3 regions of the Actinoplanes sp. NBC_00393 genome follow, and region 3 is predicted to be linked to each of the others. Evidence: riboswitches for the same ligand, from Rfam matches in the RefSeq annotation. Region 3 holds a riboswitch; each other region holds the start of a gene.
The links. Region 3 has a riboswitch for cyclic di-AMP ahead of OHA21_RS01635 (transglycosylase family protein). Riboswitches for the same ligand answer to the same signal wherever they lie in the genome.

Region 1: another riboswitch for cyclic di-AMP. It lies ahead of OHA21_RS41690 (transglycosylase family protein); the one in region 3 lies ahead of OHA21_RS01635 (transglycosylase family protein).
Region 2: another riboswitch for cyclic di-AMP. It lies ahead of OHA21_RS03515 (C40 family peptidase); the one in region 3 lies ahead of OHA21_RS01635 (transglycosylase family protein).

The regions. Positions count from the first base shown of each region.
Region 1 is NZ_CP107942.1:8,998,761-9,001,774, forward strand. It holds gene OHA21_RS41685 (saccharopine dehydrogenase family protein) at 90-1,328, opposite strand; cyclic di-AMP (ydaO/yuaA leader) riboswitch at 1,564-1,707, shown strand; gene OHA21_RS41690 (transglycosylase family protein) at 1,709-2,317, shown strand; gene OHA21_RS41695 (YybH family protein) at 2,374-2,742, opposite strand; gene OHA21_RS41700 (LysR family transcriptional regulator) at 2,813-3,014, shown strand, end outside.
Region 2 is NZ_CP107942.1:783,474-786,487, forward strand. It holds gene OHA21_RS03500 (cytochrome ubiquinol oxidase subunit I) at 1-17, opposite strand, end outside; gene OHA21_RS03505 (BlaI/MecI/CopY family transcriptional regulator) at 94-447, shown strand; gene OHA21_RS03510 (M56 family metallopeptidase) at 444-1,352, shown strand; cyclic di-AMP (ydaO/yuaA leader) riboswitch at 1,476-1,610, shown strand; gene OHA21_RS03515 (C40 family peptidase) at 1,627-2,592, shown strand; gene OHA21_RS03520 (ATP-binding protein) at 2,784-3,014, shown strand, end outside.
Region 3 is NZ_CP107942.1:364,665-367,678, forward strand. It holds gene menC (o-succinylbenzoate synthase) at 1-126, shown strand, start outside; cyclic di-AMP (ydaO/yuaA leader) riboswitch at 678-853, shown strand; gene OHA21_RS01635 (transglycosylase family protein) at 894-1,403, shown strand; gene OHA21_RS01640 (transposase) at 1,993-2,304, shown strand; gene OHA21_RS01645 (IS3 family transposase) at 2,301-3,014, shown strand, end outside.

The DNA of each region.
Region 1 (3,014 bases), 2.8 Mb from region 3:
GGCGCTGATTTCCATGCCGGCGGCTTGGAGGTATTGATCGGGACGTTTACAGCTTCCGGGCTGCCGCTTGGAGGTGGCTGATCGGGCTGTTACAGCTTGCGGGCGGTGATCTCCATTCCGGCGGCCCGGAGGCGGGTGACCAGGGCGTTGCCGATGCCGGTGGCTGGGGTCAGGACGCCGCCCTGGCTGGGGGGCAGTTGGTCGCGGTCCAGGGCCAGTGCCAGGGCGGACTCGCCGAGCATTACGGCAGTGGCGGCGTAGCCGGGGTCGCCCTTGGCGCGGAACCGTGCGGTGTAGCGCGCGCCCTCCGTGGTGGTGGTGAAGATGTCCATGGTGAAGTGCCCGTTGCGCTGGGTGCGCTCGTTCGGGCCGGTGCCCGGCTTCGGCAGGATGCGGTCCAGCACGTAGCGGGTGGGCGGCAACGCCAGCCCGGCGACCAGGCCGCCCAGCGCGAGTTTCGTGCCGAAGGCGAGCACCGGTGACAGCGGGGAGGTGCCGACGCTCATCGTCTCGCGGTAACGGAACCGGCGACCGTACGACCAGCCGCGCAGGGCGTTGCTGCGGCGGACGATCCGGGTGTTGTAGGACGCCATGACGAACGGCGCTAGGTGGCCGCGAAGCGTGGGATCCACTTCGGAGGCGGGCAGCGTGACCATGTCCGGCTGGCGGCCGAGATCTGGTTCCGCGGAACGGTTGGGACTCAACGAGTACGGGCTGGCCCCGATCTTGCGCAGCTTCACGTCCTTCTTCATGACGTCGAGCTGGTTGCGCATCGAGTCGATCGTGCCGCCGCTGACACCCCCGCGCATGCTGGTCACCACCAGCGTGGTGTCGGTCAGCTCGCCGGCACCGTCGGCCTGAACCTGCTCGTACAGCACGTGCACGCCGATGTCGGAAGGAATCGAGTCAAAGCCGCAGGAGTGCACGATTCGGGCCCCGGTTCGCCGGGCGACCTCGTGGTTGTCGTCGATGCTGTCCCGGGCGAAAAGAACCTCACCGGTCAGGTCGACGTAGTCGGTGCCCGCCTCGGCGCAGGCGTGCGCGAGAAGCCGGCCGTACTTCGCATACGGCCCCGCCGTGGTGATGACAACCCGGGTGCGGGCGGCCATCGTGGCCAGCGCGGCAGCGTCGGTGGCGTCCGCGACAACGAGTGGCCAGTCGACGCCCAACTCGGACCGGACGGACTCCAGTTTCGCCGGTGAGCGCCCGGCGAGCGCGATCCGGGTGCCGGTTGGCGCGTGGCCGGCCAGATGCCGCGCCACCAGGACACCGACAAAACCGGTGGCACCGTAGACGATCACGTCGAACTCGCGTGCTCCATCGCTCATGGCTGCCGATTGTGCACCCTCGGTGGACGGTCCGCAGCACTGGTTACCGATCGGTAGTCGAGTCACGGAAATATATGGAGTTACTCGCACGAAGTTGGATCAAAGCCGCTAATTTGGGGGTACAAGGTCACCGACCCCGCTTGCAGGCATGGCCAGCCTCGTCGGGCGGTGACAATTGTCGGCAGTCCGCACATTGCGGACACCGTGGCCGGAACGCCGAGTCCTGCCGCCGACCACGGATCAATAACCCAAACGGCATGGAGCGGGGGACCCAAAGGTTCCTCGGCGCTGATGCGCCTCGGGGTGAAGCCGCCACGTGCGGCCGGGCACCTCTGCCCGAACCCGACAGCTGACCTCGCAGGCGTGGAGGACAACTACTCATGTTTCACATCCACAAACAACTTCACCGTGCCCTCGGCGTGGTTGCCGCCGGCCTTGCCGGAACCGTGGCACTGGTCGGTCCCGCCTCGCCCGCTCAGGCATCCGTCAACTGGGACGCCATCGCCCAATGCGAGTCCGGAGGCAACTGGCGCATCAACACCGGCAACGGCTATTACGGCGGCCTCCAGTTCAGTCGGGGCACATGGCGTGCCTACGGCGGCGGAAGGTACGCGACGACCGCGAATCGGGCGACCAAGTCCGAACAGATCCTGATCGCCGAACGCGTACTCCGCGGTCAAGGAATCGGTGCCTGGCCGCACTGCGGCAGGCGCAACGCCTACAAACCGAGCGCGTCCACGAAGGCCACTGCCCGAAAAGCCGCAGCTCGCAGGGCAGCCGCCAGTAGGGCCGCCGCCCGCAACGCACTGGCGCGCAGGGCCACCAGCGCCGCGACCACCCGCACGTACGTCGTCCGGCCAGGCGACACCCTTGCGGGCATTGCCAACCGTTACGACGTGGCTGGTGGGTGGCGTGCCCTGTACCGGGCCAATGACACGGTCCTGAACAGCCCGCACCTCCTTTACGCAGGCCAGCGGATCACGATCTGAACGTCGGGCTCCGGCCGTCCCGCGACGGGACGGCCGGGCTCAACACACACCGGACCTCAGTGGACGTCCGGCTGGACGAACTCCGGCTGGTCGAGCACGCGTAGCCACGAACCGTCCGGCTGCCGGCGCACCACCTGCGCGCGAGCGCCCGACCCGTCCTTGGGTGGGGTGGACGTCAGCGCCAGGTCGCCGCTCAGCAGGGTGGGCAGTGGCTGCTCGGGCTCGAACTGCGGCATCTTGGGCAGCAGTTGCTCCCAAAGCTGCTGGATCGCCTTGCGCCCACGCGTCTGACTGCCGGGCGGGAACGCCATCACGGCGTCCTCCTCATACAGCAACGCGAGGCCCTCGGCGTCCTTCGCGTTGGCGCGCTCCACGAACAGTCGGGTCAGGTCCTCAGGTCGGTACGCCTTCTCGCGATCGGTCATGACTCCAACCTGCCTTCAGCGCGATGACAAGTCCAACGCATAGTTCTTATGGCAACTACAATCGCGAGTCATGGATTTGCGGCAGCTGGAGTACTTCGTCGCGGTCGCCGAGACGGCCAACTTCACTCGGGCCGCGGAGCGCGTACACATCACCCAATCCGGGGTGAGTGCGCAGATCAAAGCCCTGGAGCACGAGCTCGGCGCCCGCCTCTTCGACCGCACCGGCCGCACCGCGCGGCTAACCGAGGCCGGTTCGGCCGCGCTGCGCTACG
Region 2 (3,014 bases), 420 kb from region 3:
AGATCGAGCACGTCCACGAGGTCCCCCACTTCTACGACGCCTCGTAGTAGATACTACGCCGCGTAGTACGACAAGTTGAAGTAGACTCCGGGCATGGCAATGGGCGACCTCGAGCGCGAGGTCATGACGAAGCTGTGGGACGCGCGCGAGCCGCTCACCGTCCGGCAGGTGCACGAGCTGCTCAGCCGTGACCGCGACCTGGCGTACACGACGGTGATGACCGTGCTGGACCGGCTCGCCAAGAAGAAGCTCGTGACCCAGCAGAAGGCGGACCGCGCTTATCGGTACGCGCCGGCGCAGACCCGCGAGGAGATGACCGCCGGGCTGATGCTCGACGCGCTCAGCGCCACCCCCGACCGCGACGCCGCCCTGGCGTACTTCGTCGGTCAGCTGCCCCCGGACGCTCTCAAGGCGGCTATCGAAGCGGCGCGCAACCCCGAGCGGTGACCGCCCTCCTGCTCGGCGCGCTCGGGCTCGCCCTCTCCCTGATCGCGCCGGGGATCCTGGCGCACGTCCGCTGGCTCGACCGTGCCCCGGTCGCCGGCGTCCTGCTCTGGCAGGCGCTCACGCTGACCGCGGTGCTCTGCGCCCTCGGCGTCGTCCTCGCCGCCCCGGAAGAGGTGACCCGCGCCGCCGGCGCCCGTCACCCGGAGACCGTGGCCGCGCTGATCTTCTCCCTCGCGGTGGCCGCGACCATCGTGATCCGTCTGCTGATCTCGCTCGGCCGGGTCAGCTACCGGGCCCGGGCCCGTCGCGCCCGGCACCGGATGCTTGTCGACTTGCTCGACCGGGTGGAGCGCCGGGAAGAGATCAAGGGCGGCGAGGTACGCGTACTCGACGGCCCCCTCCCGATGGCGTACTGCGTCCCCGGCCGGGACCCCCGCGTGGTCCTGAGCGACGGCGTCCTGCAGGTGCTCGACCCCGAACAGGTCGACGCGGTCCTCGCCCACGAGCGCGCCCACCTGCGGCACAAGCACGAGCTGGTGATGGAGTCGTTCACCGCGTTCTACCGGGCGGTGCCCCGGCCGCTGCGGAGCAGGGCGCCGCTGGACGCCGTACACCTGCTGTTGGAGATGGTGGCCGATGATGCCGCGCGGCGCCGCACCGGGCCGGCGCCGCTGCGGGCCGCGCTTGCTCGTCTCGCCGACGCCGTCCCCCTGGCGGAGGAGGTGGCCGCCGACCCGGAGGGTGAATCACGTCGCCGGCGCCTGGCCCGGCTGGACGGCCCGGACCGTAGCTCCACGACACTGACCGTCGCCGCGACCACCGCCGCGGTAGGCCTACTCGTGTTACCCACCGTAGTCCTGGTCGTCCCCTGGCTCGGCAAAGCCCTGAACACTTGGCCGTTCTGATCACGCAAAGTAGCCGACGAAGCGCGGACGGTTTCGCCACGTGGGCACGCTTCAGTTACGTCCTTGATCCGAGTACGGTGGTCCCCGGTTCGACAGCCCCCCATCGGCCATCCGGCCGATCTGGACGAGCCACCGCCTAGTCGCCCGCGAGGGCGAACCGGGGAACCAGGTAACCGGGGTGAAGCCGCGGCGACGCGGCCGGGCGCGCTTCCCGCCCGAACCCGTCAGCTAACCCGGTCGGCGGCCGAGTGGGAAGAAAGGACAACGCACCTTCGTGAAACGGATTGTGCGCGGCCTGATCTGCGCCGTGGCCGCGGCTGGGCTCGTGCTCACCGGATCGGCCGTTGCCCACGCCGAGCCCACCCCCTCCGACATCGAGAAGAAGATCGATACGGAGTGGAACAAGCTCGAACCCGTCATCGAGCAGTACAACGACGTCCACGGCAAGCTGAAGAAGCTGCAGAAGCAGCAGAAACAGCTGGAGAAGACCCTGGCCCCGCTGCAGGCCCAGGTGGACGCCGCCATGGTCGAGGTCCGCGGCCTCGCGGTGGACGCCTACATGCAGGGGCCGCCGAGCGCGCTCAACGCGATCATGAGTGGCGACCCGGACGGCCTGACCGAGAAGCTCACCCTCCTCGACCAGCTGGCCTACAACCGGGAGCAGTCGATCGCCGACGTGGCGCGGCTGCGCGACAAGTACGCAGCCGACAAGGCGAAGGTGGACCAGCTCGCCTCCGAGATCGCCGTCCGTGACAAGGATCTGGCGTCGAAGAAGACGACGATCGAGGGCGAGATCGAGGACCTCCAGCAGCTGCGGATCGATGCGTACGGCACGGCGGACGTCAACGACGGCCCGCTGCGGACCGGTCCGTGCCCGGTGACGTACACCAACGACAAGGGTGGTCGCGCGGCCCAGAAGGCGTGCGACCTGATCGGCAAGCCCTACGTCTTCGGCTCCAACGGCCCGAACAGCTACGACTGCTCAGGCCTGACGCAGGAGGCCTGGGGTTCGGTCGGCGTCCACCTCGAGCACTACACGAAAGACCAGTGGGGATCCACCTCACCGGTCAGCCGTGCCGAGCTGAAGCCGGGTGACCTGGTCTTCTACTACTCGGACCTGCACCACGTCGCCCTCTACATCGGCGGCGGCAAGGTGGTGCACGCGCCGCACACGGGCGACCACGTGCGGATGGCGTCGATCGATCGCGGCCCGATCGCTGGCTATCGCCGACCGGGCTAGAGCACTCCACGAAACGGTCGCTGTCAGCATCGGGCAGCGGCCGTTTCGCATTTTCCGGTACGCGTGACGAAAAGTCCCCGCTCTCCCACCGCGAGCCCCAGCCCGCTTGCGGCCCTGACGCGCCTTTCGCGTGTGGCTTCTGGTCACCGTCACGGACAGGCCCTCAGCGGACCGGGGCATAATCGCCTCTCATGAGCGACGCCTTGATCGACAGCCTCACCGCGGCGGTGCAGGCCCGCCCGGACGACCTGCCACTGCGGCTGCACCTGGCCGAACTGCTGGTCGCTGCCGGCCGCGGCGCCGAGGCGATCGGTCACGCCGCTCAGGTGCTCGCCCGCGAGCCGGGCAACACCACCGCGCAGCAGCTCATGGCCCGCGCCCTCGGCCCGGCGAGCACAGGCGGCGCGCCCGGCGCGCCCGGC
Region 3 (3,014 bases):
ACCACCAGCCCCATCGTTTGTGTGGACGGCTTCGTCGACGTCCCGTCCTCGCCGGGCCTGGGCTGGGAGCCCGACCTCGACTTCATTGCCGCTCACGCCACAGACCGGGTCGCCCTGCCCGCGTAGCCGCCTCCCGGCGGCCGGCCTGCCCCCACCCGGCGCCGCGTTCCTGCGGCTGGCTCTGCACCATCCGGCGCTGCTTTCCGGCGGCCGGCCAGCCCTCACCCGGCCTGCCCCACCCGGCGCCGCGTTCCGACGGCTGCCCCTGCACCACCTGGCGCTGCTTTCCGGCGGCCGGCACCCCACTACTCTGCGCTGCCTTGCGGGCGGCCGGCTCGGTGTTGACTCCGGCTGCTGGCCCCGTATCACCTGGCGCTGCAACTGGCAGGCCCCGCACCACTCCAAGCTGCTTTCCGGCGGGCCGGTCCGCCACTCCCGGCGTCGGCCTTGCTGCCCGCTGCTGCCGGGCGTCTTGGCGGCGCCTGTCCCATGTGTCCGGCCACCGCGATAGCGGAACGACCGACTGAAGCCCCGTTTCCGGAATGCCTGCCTTTCCAGGGCACGAACAAGATCAAATCGGGCAAATACTGAGAAGAACGTCACTATTCCGGGTCTGAAGCTTGGTCTTCGCCTCCCCGCCGTGGTTACCGTCGGGCCGTCCCGCGATTGCGGGCACCGTGGACGGTCCGCCGAATCCTGCCGCCGCTCCCGGACACGATTTGAGGGCAGGAGCGGGGGACCCACGTAATCCGGCGCGCCACATGCCGCGCCTAGGGGTGAAGCCGCATCGAGCCGGCCGGGCACCTCAGCCCGAACCCGACAGCTCACCTCGCAGGCGTGGAGGATCTTCCATGTCTCGGATCGGTAGACGAACGCGCCTTGCCCTCGGTCTGATGACCGCGAGCGTAACCGGAGCCGGCATCATGCTCGTCGGCGCTACCCCGGCACAAGCCGCCCGCCAGGTGAACTGGGACGTGCTCGCCAAGTGCGAGTCCGGCGGCAGATGGCACATCAACACCGGCAACGGGTACTACGGCGGCCTGCAGTTCAGCCGCAGCACATGGCTCGCGAACGGCGGCGGCAAGTACGCCCCGACCGCCAACCGGGCCACCAAGGCCGAACAGATCAAGATCGCCGAGAAGCTCTACAAGAAGCGCGGCCTCAAGCCGTGGCCGACGTGCGGAAAGAAGCCCGGCGTCTACAAGACCACCAAGACGGTCAAGAAGAAGAAGTCCACCGCCAAGGCGACCGGCAAGACGTACGTGATCCGCTCCGGCGACACCCTCGCCAAGATCGCGAAGCGCTACCACGTCAAGGGCGGCTGGCGAACGCTCTACAACCTGAACAAGGACCGCCTGGACAGCCCCAGCCTGATCTTCCCGGGCCAGCGCATCCGCCTCTGACACCTCACCCGACCACCCGGCCGCGGACCCGCCCTCCCCACCGAAGTACCCCGCGGCCGGGTGGTCACCCAACCCCAACCACCGTTGCGCGCCTTGCCGTAGTGCCGGTTGAAAACGAACCACGCAGGGCACAGAGGAGCGTGAACAGGCTGGGGAGGTCTTGATGCGTTGGCTGTTGCTCCTGTTGATCATTGCCCTCGTCGTGCTCGGCTTCTGGCTGAGCCGCCGGGCGTTCCGGGCCGGCCGCTCAGCCCGCCGCCGCTTCGACGAACGCCGCTGACACAGCAAACCAACACCAGCCGCCAGCCCGGCTGACCACCACCGCTGTCTCCCAGCCCGGGATGCAGCCGTGCGCGTCAGCCGGTTCGTCCGGCTGACGGCCAGCGTTGTCTGCTGGCCTGGGATGCTGCCGTGCGCGTCAGCCGGTTCGTCCGGCTGACGGCCAGCGTTGTCTGCTGGCCTGGGATGCTGCCGTGAGCGTCAGCCGGTTCGTCCGGCTGACCGGCAGCGCTGTCTCCGGACCCGTGAGGTTCCACCTTCGAGCCGGACACCTTGAAACCAGACAGTGGTCTGGGGGAAGGATGTCCGGGTGCCCCGCCCTTCGAAGTATTCCGAGGATTTCCGTCGGGACGCGGTCGAGCTGGTCCGTTCTGCGGGCCGCACGATCCGTGACGTCGGCCGTGAGCTCGGTGTCAACCATGAGACCCTGCGCGGCTGGGTCAACGCCGCGAAACGTGCCGAGGAGCAGCGTGCCGGCCACCGCGGTACGGACGACGGCGAGCTGAGCGGCGCCGAGCGAGACGAGTTGCGCCGGCTGCGGCGCAAGGTCGCCGAGCTGGAGACGGAGAAGGAGATCCTGCGGAAAGCGGCCGCCTATTTTGCGAAGGAGATGGGTCGTTGATCCACCGCTACCGGTTCATCTCTGAGCACCACGCTGTCTACGGCGTGGCACGGCTGTGCCGTGTGCTGGCGGTCAAGCGCAGGCAGGGCTACTACGAGTGGCTGGCCGCCGAACCGGCGAGGCAGGTGCGTCAGGCCGACGACGAGCACCTCGCCACCCTGATCCGGCAGATCCAGGCCGAGCATCGCGGCTACGGGTCCCCGCGGGTCAGCGCCGAGCTGCGCCGCCGCGGGCTGCGCATCAACCGCAAGCGCGTCGAACGTGTCATGCGTGAACGCGGTCTCGCCGGGATCACCCGACGCCGGCGGCGGTCGCTGACCCGGCCCGACGCCAAGGCCGCGCCGGCACCGGACCTGATCCGCCGTGACTTCACCGCCGCAGCGCCGGGCCGGCGGCTGGTCGGTGACATCACCTACCTGCCCACCGTCGAAGGCTGGCTGTATCTGGCGACCACGATCGACCTGTTCAACCGGGAGGTCATCGGGCACGCCATGGCCACGCACATGCGCGCCGAACTGGTCTGCGACGCCGTCGAGCTGGCCCACCGCCGCGGCCTGGTCCACCGGCGGGCGGTCTTTCATTCTGACCGCGGCAGCCAGTACACCTCCAGCACGTTCCGGGCGACGCTGACCAGGCTGAACATGCGGCCATCGATGGGCCGGACCGGGTCGTGTTTCGACAACGCCGTCGCCGAGTCCTTCTTCGCCAGC